DNA from 2 places in the Paenibacillus sp. QJM3NY_38 genome. Region 2 is predicted to be linked to the other one. Evidence: riboswitches for the same ligand, from Rfam matches in the RefSeq annotation. Region 2 holds a riboswitch; the other holds the start of a gene.
What was found. A riboswitch is a leader RNA that binds a small molecule or an ion and turns the genes downstream of it on or off. The one in region 2 is predicted to bind cyclic di-AMP.

Region 1: another riboswitch for cyclic di-AMP. It lies ahead of AC0VZ8_RS28620 (TrkH family potassium uptake protein); the one in region 2 lies ahead of AC0VZ8_RS30125 (C40 family peptidase).

The regions. Positions count from the first base shown of each region.
Region 1 covers NZ_CM149665.1:6,176,098-6,184,054, forward strand. The annotation lists gene AC0VZ8_RS28605 (succinate dehydrogenase cytochrome b558 subunit) at 1-413, opposite strand, end outside; gene AC0VZ8_RS28610 (LysR family transcriptional regulator) at 762-1,679, shown strand; gene AC0VZ8_RS28615 (potassium channel family protein) at 1,716-2,390, opposite strand; gene AC0VZ8_RS28620 (TrkH family potassium uptake protein) at 2,407-3,747, opposite strand; cyclic di-AMP (ydaO/yuaA leader) riboswitch at 3,813-3,957, opposite strand; gene AC0VZ8_RS28625 (CPBP family intramembrane glutamic endopeptidase) at 4,249-5,937, shown strand; gene uvrC (excinuclease ABC subunit UvrC) at 5,909-7,912, opposite strand.
Region 2 covers NZ_CM149665.1:6,482,442-6,490,398, reverse strand. The annotation lists gene AC0VZ8_RS30135 (disulfide oxidoreductase) at 1-437, shown strand, start outside; gene lgt (prolipoprotein diacylglyceryl transferase) at 829-1,734, shown strand; cyclic di-AMP (ydaO/yuaA leader) riboswitch at 1,990-2,123, shown strand; gene AC0VZ8_RS30125 (C40 family peptidase) at 2,127-2,603, shown strand; gene AC0VZ8_RS30120 (flavin-containing monooxygenase) at 2,738-3,775, shown strand; gene AC0VZ8_RS30115 (ArsR/SmtB family transcription factor) at 3,903-4,277, shown strand; gene AC0VZ8_RS30110 (heavy metal translocating P-type ATPase) at 4,424-6,628, shown strand; gene qoxA (cytochrome aa3 quinol oxidase subunit II) at 6,962-7,885, shown strand; gene qoxB (cytochrome aa3 quinol oxidase subunit I) at 7,910-7,957, shown strand, end outside.

The DNA of each region.
Region 1 (7,957 bases), 310 kb from region 2:
TTCATGATGCCGTGCATCGTGGCGCCCAAATCGTCATGCGTGATTTTGCCGATCATGATTTGGAAACGCGTATCGTACATATGCCAGATAACAAAAACGAACGTAATAACGCCGGTGATCCGTTGGATGGTAAAGCGGATGTTCCGTTCATAGTTGTAATTGCCCACGTTGTTATTCGCCTGGTAAGCAATGTATAACCCGTAGACGCCGTGATATAGCAGTGGCAGCCAGATCAGGAACAGCTCGAGGAAAAATACCAGCGGCATGCTGTTCAAAAAATGGACCGCGCTTGCGAAGCCTTCCTTTCCACCCTCGAAAGCCTTAAAGTTGGAAATCATATGGCTGAGCAAAAATGCTCCAAGCGGTATGACACCGAGTAAAGAATGCAGCTTTCTGGAATAATACCCTTTCATCAGTTGACGTTCCCCTTTCCAATGTGCAGCGTTTTCATTTTCAATCTTTCCTATTTTCAGAACAATTACACTTACCCTGTCCTAAAGAGGTTGTTCACAAGGCCCGCTTTGGATTACGAAGTGAATCAGGAAGCCACTCGGCATCTAAACCGACCTTTATGAACTAGCATTAAACCGTTGCAACGACAAAAAGCTGCCGATTTCGGCAATCGTGTGAACAACTTGTGTCATGTTTCATGTTACTCCTTTTTTTCTTATAATGGAATTGCAATATAATTATTAATCGTTATAATCTATACGCATAAGCAATGTTTTGCACGCATGTCTATTTTATATAGGAGGAATTCCATGTTCGAAGAACTGGACATGTTCGCCGTCGTTGTAGAGCAATCCAGCATAAACCAGGCCTCCAAGCTGCTTAACTTGTCCCAGCCGGCCCTGTCCCGGAAAATAGCCAAGCTGGAGGACCAGCTCGGGCTGCAGCTGTTCAACCGCCGGGGCAAACGGCTGGAGCTTACCTCCATCGGACAGATCGTCTACACCTTTGCCCTGGAGCAGCGGCAGCAGCAGATCAAATTCATGCAGACGTTGGCCCATTACCGGGAGGGGGATCAGATCTCGATCAACTTGGGAGCCAGCCTGACCACCCTTCAGACGACCTTGCCCCCGCTCGTTAACGCATTCATGGAGCGACATCCCGCGGCCGAAATCAAGCTGATTACCGGTAAGACCCATGAAATCGTTTCTTATGTAAGAGATAAACGCGTCGATGTCGGCATTGTCGCCTCCTCCATCAACCAGCCCGGATTAAACTGCATCCCGTTGTTTGATGACCATCTGGAGCTTGTCATCCCATCTTCACATCCGCTGGCGGAGCTCGACGATGTTGGAATCGAGCAGCTCCAAGGCTTGCCGATGATCATTTTCTCGACTGGAACCTGGTATCGCAAGCTGACGGATGACCTGTTCCACCGCTGGGGCATTATGCCGGATATCCGCATGGAGATCGACTCCTTCGAAGCGATCGTCAGGCTCATCCCGACCTGCAAGGCGGCCGCACTTCTGCCCAAATCCTATCTCAGGCCGCAGCTGCTATCCGACAACGGGCTTGTCGACATTCATATTCCGGCCCTCATTGAAACCCGGCGGACGACTTCGCTGATCTACGGCCAAGCCTCGGATTTAAGCAAGGCAGCCAGCCGCTGGATTGACGAAACGGAAATTCTGTTCCGTAAGCTGGAGGAGGATAAAACCAAGAAAACCTGACGATATGCATGACCGTCAGGTTTTTTTCTTCTATATTTATTTTTCGAGCATATTCACGACCTCAGACTCAAAGCGATCCACATTATCATTCGAACCGATAACGACCATAATGTCGCCGGAGTTCACCACGTCCATGGCTGTCGGCGCTACGATGATGCCGGATTGTTTATTCAGGGCCACCACGCTGACACCGTAACGAACCCTCGTATTGAGCTCGCTAAGCGTTTTTCCGTCCATGCAGTCCGTGACCGTCATCTCCACAATCAGATAGTCCTTGGATAATTCGATATAGTCAAGCAGATTGGGCGTGACCAGCTGGTGAGCTACCCGGATCCCCATATCCCGTTCCGGAAAGATCACCCGGTCCACGCCCAGTTTCTCCAGCGCCCGGCCGTGCAGCACCGAAATCGCCTTGGCAACGACCATGGTGACACCAAGCTCTTTCAACAAGATGGCGGATAAGATGCTCATCTGAATATCGTTTCCGATCGCAACAATGCCGCAATCGAAGTTACGGATACCGAGCGATTTAAGCACCTCTTCATCGGTAGCATCCGCTACCACCGTGTGTGTCAGCAGCTCGCTCATATCCTCGACAACCTCTTCATTGCGGTCGATGCCGAGGACCTCATATCCCTGTTCCATCAGCTCAAGCGCCAGGCTGGCGCCAAATCGTCCCAAACCGATGATTGCAAATTGCTTTGGTTTCATGTCTCTCCTGTACTCCTTATCCAATAATCATTTTGCCTTCCGGATGACGATATAATTCTTTACCCTTTTTTGGCCCCAGTGCATAAGCAAGCGTCAAAGGCCCCAATCGTCCTGCAAACATCGTAATGCTGATCAAAACCTTCCCGAACACCGTCAGATCGGGCGTTAAGCCCATGGAGAGACCCACCGTACCGAAGGCGGACGTCGTTTCGAATAGAATCTCCAGGAAGTCCCCTTCCTCTGTCGTCGACAGAATCATCGATACGGTCAGAACGAGCAGCAGTGCCAGTAATGCAATGGTTAGTGCCTTCAGCACCCGCTCCTGGGCCAGGCGATAACGGAACATGACGATGTCTTCACGCCCGCGCATCATGGCGATGACCGCCCCCACCATAATGGTGAAGGTTGTTGTTTTGATACCACCCCCGGTTGACCCTGGGGATGCTCCGATAAACATCAGAATAACGATAAAAAATTGCGTGGCCTGTCTAAGCCCCGTAATATCTATAGTATTCGCGCCAGCTGTACGCGGCGTTACGGATTGGAATAATGCGCCGAAGAATTTTCCGCCCCAATTCAGGGAGCCGAGCGTCCTCGGATTGGTGAATTCAAAAATAAGAATGACGATAAATCCAACCAGCAGCAAGGTAGCCGTCATGGTGAGCACCACTTTGGAGTGCAAGGAAAGTCTCCGCTGTTTCCGGAAATCAATCAGATCGGATAATACGATAAAACCGATGCCGCCCGAGACGATCAAAAACATCACGACAACGTTGACTACAGGATCATAGACATACCCGGTCAAACTCCGAAAATCGCCAAACAAATCGAAACCGGCGTTGTTAAACATCGTGACCGCATGAAAAACGCCATAATAAATTGCTCGGCCGATCGGCATATCAAACGCCCAGCGGATCGATAGAATCAAGGCACCGCAGGCCTCGATGATCAGGGAGTACAGGAGCACTCTGCGAATCAGCCTTACGATTCCTTCCATCGAGGACTGATTCATCGCTTCCTGCAGAATGAGGCGATCCTTGAGCGATATGCGCCTTTTGAGAGCCAAGGCAAACAAAGTGGCCATCGTCATGAATCCGAGCCCGCCGATCTGGATCAGCAGCATAATCACGATCTCTCCGAAGGAGCTGAATGTCGTTCCTGTATCCACTACAACCAGACCCGTTACGCAAGTTGCCGATGTCGAAGTGAACAAGGCATCGATAAATTCCAGCGGTTCACCTGTACTTGTGGATATCGGCAGCATTAACAGCGCCGTCCCGATGAAAATAATAGCCGCGAAACCAAGCACGAGAATCTGCGGCGGAGACAACCTGAGCCAGTTCAATTTAGAGTTCAATCGGTCACCTTCTTAAAAAAAATCAAGAAAAAAAGACACTGGAAAACGCAGTGCCCTTTACGGTCTGGTTCCTGTGCTGCAGCCTACGAGGTTAGCTGACGGATTCGGGCATTTTCACAGGTCGCCCTATTCATTATTCTGGGAATAATGAAATTCACCCCAATTACATGGTTCCCCCATTTTCAGTACGAAATTCGGCTGGAATATTCGGTTCCTTGAAGCATGATGTGATTATAACGCAATCCGGTACGTAACCCAATGCCGTTTTTCACCCAAAATATCTTTAAAAGAGCGCGAATTGGGCATATTCAAGAATACAAGCATAGGGTTCTCTAACGTTTTCGAAACCTTTCATTCATTTTCATCGATTTGTTTCATTATTCCGGATATTGGGATAAGCTGCTTATGACTTTCATAACTATGTTATATTGACTCTATGCGTTCTTAATCAGGCATATCGAATACCAGTGGGAGTATCAACTTTCTTAGAGGAGGAATTTCATGAATCGTGCAAGAGAGCCCTTGAAGCTGAAGCCCAATCTGAAGCAGCTCATCGCGCCTGCCGCAGTCGGCCTGATTCTGTTCCTATTATTTCAGGTGTTTCCGTCGACGAATTCGGATTCTACCGAGATGGCATCTCCGAATATCATATCCAAGGAGCAGGCTCGGCAAGCGGCTTCAAGCTTTGCTCAGGAGTTTTTGCAGTTTACGGCTGCAAAAACGGATGACACGCTGGTTACATATCAATCCAAATCGGAACTTTACGGATATCTGGCGAAGGAAAAAAGACTTTCGGAATACAACAAAACCTATGAAGCCAAATATCCCTATGACGTATACCGCGTTCGCTTCAGCGAGCCGGGCGGCGATGCCCTCAACGTGGACGTGCACATGCAAAATTCAGGCATCGTCGGCTTCTCATACGATTACACCCGCTCCAGCTATGACCGGATTGAGCTGAACAAGGGCGATGTACAAAGGCGGATGCTGCTTGTTGTTGAGGACGGCATGTCATTAGCCGAGAAGCAGGCTCTTGCGGAGCCTTGGCTCCAGCGAGCGGGCTATGATCCTTCGCAACTGGAGCTGGTTACCCGGGAAGGGGAACCCCGGCTCCGGTATGTGGATCCGGAATCCAAGATCGGCGATTCCAGATTGGAGCACCGTTTCACCTTCGAGCAGGGGAAATTACGCTCCTATGAGCCATCTTTTTCGGTCCCGGCCGCCCATTCCGCCTATGTCAACAAGCAGACCCAAGATGCCACGCTGCTGACGCTCGCAGGGTATGGCCTGTTCACCCTCATCCTTGGCATACTTGCGATTGTGTACAGCGTGAAGACCAGAGCCTACACGTCGTTTAAGCGCGGCCTGTTCCTATCGGCGCTGCTGTTTGTCATTCAGATGCTGAATACGTACAATCTGATTCCCGTTTTCAAATCCGAGGGGATGTCGCAAACCGGCATACTCGGGATGATGATTTTCTATGCGGTCTATTCGCTCATCTTCTCAGCTCTGCTCTATTTCTCCCTTGTCGGGGGCAGCGGGCTATGGCTCAAAGAAGACGGGCTCAATCCATGGCCGCGCGCCAAAGAACCCGGATACGGTCATTATGTGCTGGACAGCATGAAGCTGGGGTATATGTGGGCTTTCATCCTGCTTGGGGTCCAATCCATTATCTTTGTCGTTCTGGGCCTGACCTTGAATACATGGTCCACTACGGATGCCACACAGTCGCCTTACAACATGCTCTATCCTTGGCTCTTTCCGCTGATGGCCTGGCTGGCCGGCATATCCGAGGAGGCCGTCTATCGGCTGTTCGGCATCAAAATGCTGAAAAAGATCGTCCGCAATACGTTCGTGGCCAGTTTGATCACCTCGATCATTTGGGCCCTCGGGCATACACTCTATCCGATATACCCTGTAATTTCCCGGCCCATTGAACTGGTTATCATCGGCTTGCTGTTCAGCTACATCTTTTTGAAATACGGGTATTTGGCGGCCATGTTCTCCCATGTCATCTTTAATAGCATCTTGATGGGCATTAGCCTGATCCTGCTCAAGGATACCAGCAACTTGCTGATGGGTGCTTTCTACATGGTGCTTCCGGCGATGGTCGCCTATGCGATTTACCGTTTCAATCCAACAAAAAAAGAGAAGCCGTATGTCACGACTCCTCCTCACGAAGTGCATTAAGAATTTCCGTTGCTAATTTCTCACCAATTGAAAGAGGCTTGAAGTCTTCGACTGAAGCCTCTTTTATTTTTTTGACTGAGCCAAAATGCTTTAACAGCAGCTTGCGGCGCTTCTCTCCAATGCCCGGGATGGAATCCAGCTTGGAGGATACCATCGATTTGCCGCGCTGTTCGCGGTGGAAGGAAATCGCAAACCGGTGAACCTCATCCTGAATGCGCTGCAGCAAATAGAACTCCTGGCTGTCCCGGGGAAGCGTAACCGGCTCCGGCGGGTCTCCGACCATGAGCTGCGCTGTTTTATGCTTGGCATCCTTCACAAGCCCGCAGACCGGGATAAACAGCCCCAGCTCATTCTCAAGCACATCGATGGCGGCGGAAATCTGTCCCTTCCCTCCATCGACCACAATCAGATCGGGAAGCGGCAAGTTCTCCTTCAAGACGCGCTCGTACCGCCGCCGGATGACTTCACGCATCGTATCATAATCGTCCGGTCCCAGCACGGTACGGATCTTGTACTTCCGGTATTCCTTCTTGTCCGGTTTCCCATTGGTAAATACAACCATGGCCGATACCGGATTGGTCCCCTGAATGTTCGAGTTATCAAATGCCTCGATCCGGTTCAGCGACTGGAGGCCGATCACTTCGCCCAGATTTGCCGCGGCAACCGAGGTGCGTTCTTCATCGCGTTCAATCAAGCGGAATTTCTCGTCCAAGGACACCTTCGCATTATCCGATGCCATGCCCACCATCTGCTTCTTCAAGCCTCGCTGCGGCACATGCACCTTCACGCCGAGCCATTCCTGCAGGGCGGCAGCCCCTCCGGCTGCATCCACGATGCCCGCAGCTTCCGCCTGCTCCTCCTGTGCCTGGGCAAGGGCAGCCTGCTGCGCATCCAATGTCCCTGCGGAAAGCGGATTCGCCGAATCCACGGCTTCCTCTGGGCTTCGCACACCTGCATCCGCAGCCGTTCCCGTAACCGGCTCCGAATCAGCCTGCTCTATCAACAGAGGCTCAGGCAGCAGAATTTCCTGCGGCAATGCAGGATTATCACTGTAATACTGGGCAATAAAAGACATAAAGTCGCTGTGCGCATCGCCGTAGAACGGAAAAACGGATTTGTTGCGCTGCACCATTTTCCCTTGGCGCATGTACAGAATCTGCACGCACATCCAGCCTTTATCCACAGCATAACCGAATACGTCGCGGTCCCGCGTATCCGTCGTCGTAATCTTCTGCTTCTCCATCAGCGTATCAATATGGATGATCTGATCCCTCAGCTCTTTGGCTCGCTCGAAATACAAATCCTCCGCGGCCTCCTGCATCTTGCGCTGCAGCTCCTTCTTGATCTCCTCATGCCCACCGCTCAGAAATGAAGTAATCTCCCCGGTGATCTGCTCATATGCAGACTTTGGAATCTCCTTCACACATGGAGCCAAGCATTGCCCCATATGATAGTACAAGCACACTTCTTTCGGCATGACGCCGCATTTGCGCAAAGGGTACATCCGGTCCAGGAGCTTCTTGGTCTGCTGTGCCGCATAAGCATTGGGGTAGGGGCCAAAATATTTGGCTTTATCTTTAAGCACCCTTCTGGTCACTTCCAGACGGGGATGCTCTTCATTCGTTATTTTAAGATATGGATAGGTTTTATCATCCTTCAGCAGCACGTTGAATCTCGGCTGATGGGTTTTGATCAGGTTGCACTCCAGAATCAATGCTTCCATGTTGCTGCCGGTTACAATGTATTCGAAATCGCGGATTTCCGAAACCAGCATCTGGGTCTTCCCGTTATGGCTTCCGGTAAAATAAGATCGTACCCGGTTCTTCAGGACTTTGGCCTTGCCCACATAAATAATCGTGCCTTCATGATTCTTCATCAAGTAACAGCCGGGCTGGTCCGGCAGCAATGCCAGCTTGTGGCGAATATTCTCCAGCGCCTTCTCCTGCTCCTGAAGCTGTTTGGCAAAATCGTCCATGCTGTCCCTCCTCTCCAAGGAGATTATATAGTATTAACCATAAAT
Region 2 (7,957 bases):
GAGTAGTGGTACGTGACAAAACAATATATTTAGCTTGGGTTGTAGCACTTACAGCAACGCTTGGAAGCCTCTATTTTAGCGAGATAAGGGGGTTTATTCCTTGCGAATTGTGCTGGTATCAGAGAATACTAATGTATCCACTCAGTATCATTCTTGGAATTGCGGCCTTTTACAGTGAGACAAGCATAAAAAAATATGTGCTTCCATTTTCGATTTTTGGAGCATGCGTTTCCTTATTTCATTATTTGGAGCAGAAGGTCCCTGGATTTGCAGCAATCAAGCCCTGCACGAACGGGGTGCCGTGTAATGTACAATACATTAACTGGTTCGGTTTTATAACCATTCCTTTTCTCGCCTTAGTAGCATTTATTTTAATTACAATTTTAATGGCACTCACAAGATCTGAGACTGGTGTGAGTCCAAGATTAGGTTCCTAGCTAAAAAAACACCAAAACGACTACTAGAATCAGTACTAGTGAGATAATAGTTGTCAGCGTTGCACCAAGTAACCAGGACACCTTGTTCTTTACAAAAAGGGATAACAGTAAGTGAATGATAAACGGACTGATATAATGTGCTATCAAATGAACGGTTTTGTTGAAATGAATAAAATAGATATCCGTCAGAAAAACGATACTAATCATAGTAAACAGTAACAGTGAGCTTAAGATGATAATCCTAGGCTTGAGAAGTGAAAGAAAAGAATCATTGTTCAACATGTATCGCCTTCCTTATTTAAATATAGGATGTTTAATCGAAATTTCATCATTAATTATGAACTACTCAATATTATCGGTTACTAACGATATGGGATTGAGGTGAAAGGGTTTGTTCGATGCGATTAGTCCAATTGCATTTCGATTAGGGCCAATCCAATTATACTGGTACGGAATTATCTTAAGCGTAGCAGCTCTCATTGGTCTAATCGTTGTTATTCAAGAAGGCAAGCGGTATCAGATCCATCCAGGGTTCTTTTTGGATATGGTGCTAGTTGGCGTGCCGTCGGCTATCGTCGGGGCTAGAGCTTACTATGTCATATTCAAGTGGGAAGATTACCGCGATAACTTTTGGGACGTTTTCAAAATATGGAACGGTGGAATCGCCATTTACGGAGCTTTAATCGGAGCGATCGTTGCTATGATTTTTTTCTTTCGTATACGTGGCTATAATTTTTGGCGTATTGCAGATCTATGTGCTCCTGGTTTGATTATAGGACAATTGATCGGGCGTTGGGGAAATTATATAAATCAAGAAGCTCATGGAGGGCCAGTATCTGAGGATTTTCTTAGGACAACACTACACTTGCCTAACTTTATTGTCGATCAAATGAATATCGAGGGTGTCTATTATCATCCGACCTTTCTGTATGAGTCCATTTGGAATTTGGTTGGTTTGTTGTTGCTCTTATGGTTGAGACGCCAGCCTTTTCTACGTTCAGGAGAATTATTTTTGACTTATTTCACTTGGTATTCCATCGGACGGTTTTTTATCGAAGGACTGCGTACCGACAGTTTAGCCTGGTTTGCCTCTAACTGGCTTGCAGATTTGATGAAATTACTTTGGTCACCGATGGGGCTTATGTTCCAGGAAGGCGAAATGAGTTATGGTACAGTTCGTGTCTCGCAGTTGTTAAGTGTCTTGATTATCCTAATTGCTATTTGCCTCATGGCACACCGAAGGTTTAGAAAACATCAGGAACGATATGCAGACCCAATCGCCAGTAATAGATCTTGATAAATTTAATACAAGAGCCAGTCGAACTTGGTTCAACTGCTATTTTAAATTTCGAGCCTTTGCAAAAGTATTACAATATTGTTTTATTTGTTTCTGCGTTCAAAACGAATTCTTTTCGAATACATGTGATGAATAAGTCCGATAGATACGGGGATTTGAACAAATATGAACATTTATTAATGGATTTAATGAATTATTAAGATAAGATTGACAATAGGAAAAAAATAGACTACATTATGTAGGGTTACAAAATATTAATAAATTATGCCGAGTTTCGTTTTTGAAAACGGGGGAACCATTTTTGGGTGAATTATTCTTGTAGTACAGGGAGTATAGGGATCCTTCTACCGAACCCTCAGCTAACTCCGTAGGCATTGAAGGGAGAAAACATCTTGAAGAAAATTTTACTGTCATTGTTAGGGTCTGCCATTATATTGTCTTCGGGAGCAACCGGTGCGTATGCAGATAATCAACCTAAGTTGACTACTGAAGTAAGTAAAGTCGTTGGAACTCCATATAAATGGGGAGGTACAACTTCAAGTGGTTTTGATTGTTCCGGCTTTATTCTGTACATTTTTGATAAATTCAATCTAGATTTACCACGAACATCAAAAGCCCAGGCCAAAGTTGGCACTCCCGTGTCTAAAGCTAATCTGAGACCGGGGGACTTAGTTTTTTTTAATACAAGTGGCAAGGGAATATCTCATGCTGGAATTTATATCGGTAATGGTCAATTTGCACATTCGTCCAGTAGTAAGGGTGTAAGGATAAGTAGCCTATCAGAATCCTATTACAAACAACGTTATGTAACAGCAAGAAGAACCATTAGTCAAAAGAGTTACACGATGATGGTCGGAAGTTACAACTAAATGGTTTTTAATGAACAAGTCCATGAGAATGAGGACTTGTTTTTTTATGATCAGTGAAATTTAACAATGCAATTGATGAATGAATGTTCATATGATACTTTAAATAAAACGACTATAGGAGGTAAAATCTTTATATGTTAGATGTTATTGTCATCGGTGGAGGTCAGGCCGGGCTTGCGGCTGCTTACTATCTCAAACAAAAATCTGTGGATTTTCTCATCCTTGATGGTCACAAGGAGGTTGGTGACTCTTGGAGAGATCGCTATGATTCTCTTCATCTGTTTACGCCAAGAATGTATAATAGTCTACCAGGTGTTCCCTTTCAAGGTGATCCTCAGGGTTTACCACATAAAAATGAGGTTGCCGATTATTTGAAAGATTATGCGAATCGTTTAGAGCTTCCTATTCAAAGTAATACACAAGTTACATCATTAACCATGAACAATGGAATCTTTGAAGTCTCCACATCGGAGGGTACATTTAGATCAAAAAAAGTTATAGTAGCCACCGGTCCTTTTCAGAAGCCACTAGTACCTTCTTTTCATGACAAGCTTGGTGATGCAGTTATACAATTACATTCTTCTGAATATCGAAATAAGAACCAACTCAAGGAAGGGGTTGTTCTTGTTGTAGGAGCAGGAAACTCTGGGGCCCAAATTGCCAGTGAGTTGGCAGATGATTTTGAAGTGCATCTGTCTGCAAGCGGTGAGATCCAGTATAAACCGTTACATATTTTCGGGAAGAGTATTTTTTGGTATTTCGACAAGGTGGGCTTTTTAACAGCAAACCGCAAAAGTAAGTTAGGTAAATGGTTGCATGCAATGCCAGAACAGATCTATGGAAAAGAGTTAAAGCTGCTCATTCAACAAGGAAGGATAAGACTTCATGTAAGGACCGAAAAGATAGTAGATCAAAAGGTGTATTTTCAGAACGAAGAATCTCCCATACATATCGAAAACATTATCTGGGCTACAGGTTTTAAACGTGATGATCACTGGATAGATATAGAAGCGGCATTTAAAGATGGGTATATCGATCATATAGAAGGTGTATCTGTTGTAAAAGGGCTCTACTTTGTTGGCTTACCGTGGCAAACATCTAGAGGATCAGCACTGCTTGGATGGGTGAAGTATGATGCTCAGCGAATTGTTGAGCACCTGCTGAGAGAATAAAAATGGGGTAGAAGTAGTTCGGGACACTTTCTTCTGACAAAATTCGGTTTGTTAATCGTAATCCTTTCGTTTTTTGTGCCTTTGCTATAAAATAAGTGGTAATGGTAAATAGGATGGTGATTACAGAATGGAGCAGAAGGATCCCTTGATTGAAGATTGTGACACATCATGTTTTGGGTCTGAGGCTGATTTAAAACAAGTTAGGGCCGGAATGATTGATGAGCATGCAGCTGTTCAAGTGGCAGACTGGTTTAAAGCATTCAGTGACCCTACTCGGGTTAAATTGATCAATGCTTTATTGCAGAAAGAATTATGTGTCCATGATCTTTCTGTATTACTCGAGATGGGACAGTCAGCGATCTCGCATCAACTGCGATACCTTCGTAATATGAGGATCGTAAAACGTCGTAAAGTGGGCAAGACGGTGTTTTATTCATTGGATGATACGCACATCGAGCAAATTTTTACACAAACCCTACAACATACAATGCATGGAGATTAACATGAAAGCACCCGCAGTCAGCTGCTGGTGCTTTTTTTGATGTGTTTAAAAGTCTTCACCTAATTTAGAGGAGATTGTACGAAATAATTGACAACTAAGTTTTCATTTGAATATAATGAGTTTAAATAACATATGAATAATTGTTCATGTGTTTACGGAAAGATTGGTGGAAAGGAGAACATACGATGGAAGCTCAACAACAAAGGGTTAAAAAAGAATTGATATTAGAGGGACTAGATTGTGCTAACTGTGCAATGAAAATCGAAAATGGTGTTAAGAAAATTGAAGGTGTAACTTCCTGTTCCGTTAATTTTGTAACGAAGACACTAACGATGGAAACTGCGACCGGACAGGTTGAAAACATTGTATCAAAAGCCAAGGAGAAAGTGAAAACACTAGAGCCTCATATCCGAGTGATTGAAAAGAACAAATCTGCAGCAGGGGCATCACATTCAGAGGACACTCACGGTCATGAAGATGATCACGGACATTCTCATGACCATGGAAATGAGAATACGAAAAGGATGTTAATTCGTTTATTGTTTGGTACCGCTATTGCAGCGGTTGGCTTATTGTCTTCTTTCTCCGGTTATTTAGAATTTGCACTGTTTGTAGTAGCTTACATTGTTATAGGTGGAGATATAGTCCTTCGGGCAGCCAAAAATATTGTTCGCGGACAGGTTTTTGATGAAAACTTCCTTATGACAATAGCAACACTTGGTGCTTTCGCCATTCAGGAATACCCTGAAGGTGTCGCCGTGATGTTGTTCTATCAGGTAGGGGAGATGTTCCAAGGGATCGCTGTAAATCGTTCTAGAAAGTCAATCAGTGCTCTTTTAGATATTCGACCTGACTATGCAAACCTTAAAATAGGTAGCGATACAAAACGTGTATCTCCGGAAGAGGTTAAGATCGGTGACTTTATTGTCGTAAAGCCAGGCGAAAGGGTACCTTTGGATGGTAGGGTCATTGAAGGGATGTCAGCAGTGGATACCTCTGCATTAACTGGTGAATCGGTTCCACGGGAAGTTGAACCAGGCAATGATGTCTTAAGTGGATTTATAAACAAAAATGGGGTTTTAACTGTGGAGGTTGCCAAGGAATTTGGTGAATCTACAGTTTCGAAAATTCTGGATCTAGTTCAGAATGCCAGCAGTAAAAAAGCGCCAACAGAAAATTTCATAACAAAGTTTGCCCGCTATTATACGCCAGTGGTGGTCATTATTGCGGTATTGCTTGCTGTGGTACCTCCTCTTATTATAAGTGGAGCCACATTCTCTGATTGGATTTATCGTGCTTTAGTATTCTTAGTTATTTCATGTCCTTGCGCTTTAGTTGTTTCAATTCCGCTCGGATTTTTTGGTGGTATTGGAGCTGCTTCGAAAAAAGGGGTATTGGTTAAAGGAAGTAATTATCTCGAAGCTCTTAATGATGTAAAATACGTTGTTTTTGATAAGACAGGGACCCTTACAAAAGGGGCATTTACCGTCACCAATATCCAACCTATCGGGGCAATATCTAAAGAGGAGTTGCTCAAATATGCAGCGTATGCTGAAATGCACTCTACCCACCCGATTGCAGAATCTATAAGAGCAGCATACGGTCAGGAAACACGTGAAGAAGAACTGGAAGGATACAATGAAATATCTGGTCATGGCATTCAAGTAAAGGTTAGTGGAAAAGAAGTCTTGGCTGGTAATGCAAAATTAATGAAGAGAGAACAAATTCCATTTGATCAACCTGAAGATTTAGGTACTATCGTACACATTAGTATTGATCGAGCTTATGCAGGATATATTGTCATTTCGGATGAAGTGAAGGAGGATGCTGCAGAGGCTATTCGCTCATTGAAAGAACTGGGCATTAAGAAGACAGTTATGTTAACCGGTGACTCCAAAACTGTAGGAGAAGATGTTGGACGCAAGCTCGGATTAGATCAGGTTCACGCTGAGCTGCTTCCACAGCATAAAGTAGAAGAAATTGAAAAGCTGGATCAACAGAAGACAGCAAAAGAGAAAATCATTTTTGTTGGAGATGGGATTAACGATACACCAGTATTAGCTAGGGCTGATGTAGGAATTGCAATGGGGGGTCTCGGTTCTGATGCAGCCATTGAAGCTGCAGATATCGTCATTATGACAGATGAACCATCCAAGATCACTTCAGCGATTCAAATAGCGAAGCGGACAAGAAGAATCGTGTGGCAAAATATTATTTTTGCGCTGGGTGTCAAAGCCGTGTTCTTGTTACTTGGAGCCTTTGGCATTGCAACGATGTGGGAAGCTGTGTTCTCCGATGTAGGGGTAACACTCCTCGCTGTATTAAACGCAATTCGTGTCATGAAGAGTTAAGCTCAAAGAGCCCTAAGCGGCTCTTTTTTTATTTCTTAACCATAGCAGTCCTATAGCCAGCTTCGGATGCTATCTCCTGGCATCAGGATATAAACCATCTAACAATAAAGAGCATGGTTGTGAATATTCTGAGGCTGATCTGTGTTGAAAAGGTGAATAAAGCGTGAAAGAGTTATGACATTCCGCATAAAAGACTACAATGCGTAGTCTAAATTATATACAATGGTTTAAGCACATATAAGTCGACAGCGAGGAGTGAAGGAAAGATAACTAATGAGTACGATCCGACAACCATAAAACGTATATCTTGAATTTATGAGAAAGGGGTACTTCATGAAAATAAAATGGGCAGCTTTATCATTGATCTTTATTTTTGCCACTGTTCTGACCGGTTGTGAGCCACTTAAGGTCTTAGATCCAAAGGGACCACAAGCTCGTACAACAGCTGATGTCATTATGATATCTATTTGGACCATGGCGATTGTCGTTTTGGTTGTGATTGCGCTTTATGTTTTGATTATTAGGAAGTATCGAGCCTCTAAGCAAAGTGAAGAGTATGAACCTCCTCATATTGAAGGAAGTCTCAAACTCGAAATACTCTGGACATCGATCCCCATATTAATCGTAGCCTTCCTTTCGTTTGTAACGGTGAAATCCACTTATGAAGTGGAGGCTATCCCTAAAGGATATAAGGAGGAGCCTTTAGTCATATACGCATCTTCTTCCAACTGGAAATGGCATTTTAGTTATCCTGAAGAAGATATCGAAACCCTAAATTACTTATTTATCCCGACTGACAGACCGATTCAATTCAAACTGTATTCTTACGGACCCATATCGAGTTTTTGGATTCCCCAGCTCGGTGGACAGAAATATGCCATGGCTGATATGGTAAACACTTTAAATCTTGCAGCTGATGTGCCAGGTGAATACACCGGCCGTAATGCTAACTTCTCTGGTGAAGGGTTTGCTCAACAGACGTTTAGCGTAAAAGCACTTTCTCCAGAAGAATATGATGATTGGGTCACTGAAGTTAAAGCAACAGCTAAACCTCTCACCGAAGAGAAATTTAACGAACTGCTCGAACCAAGACATCTTGGACAGTCCACATTTACAGGAACACACTTAGGCTTTTCACCACCTCCAGCAGGGCACCATCCTTCAACCAAAGAAACGGATTCTAAAGGTGATCCTCCAACTGAAGAGATAGGCAAACAGAATCCTGATGAAAGCAATATGAGTAACATGAACCATTGAGTTCAGCAGAAAGGAGACAGGAGCATGGATTTTTTCGATCGATTTGCCGTCCCCAACCCGGGGCCGACAATT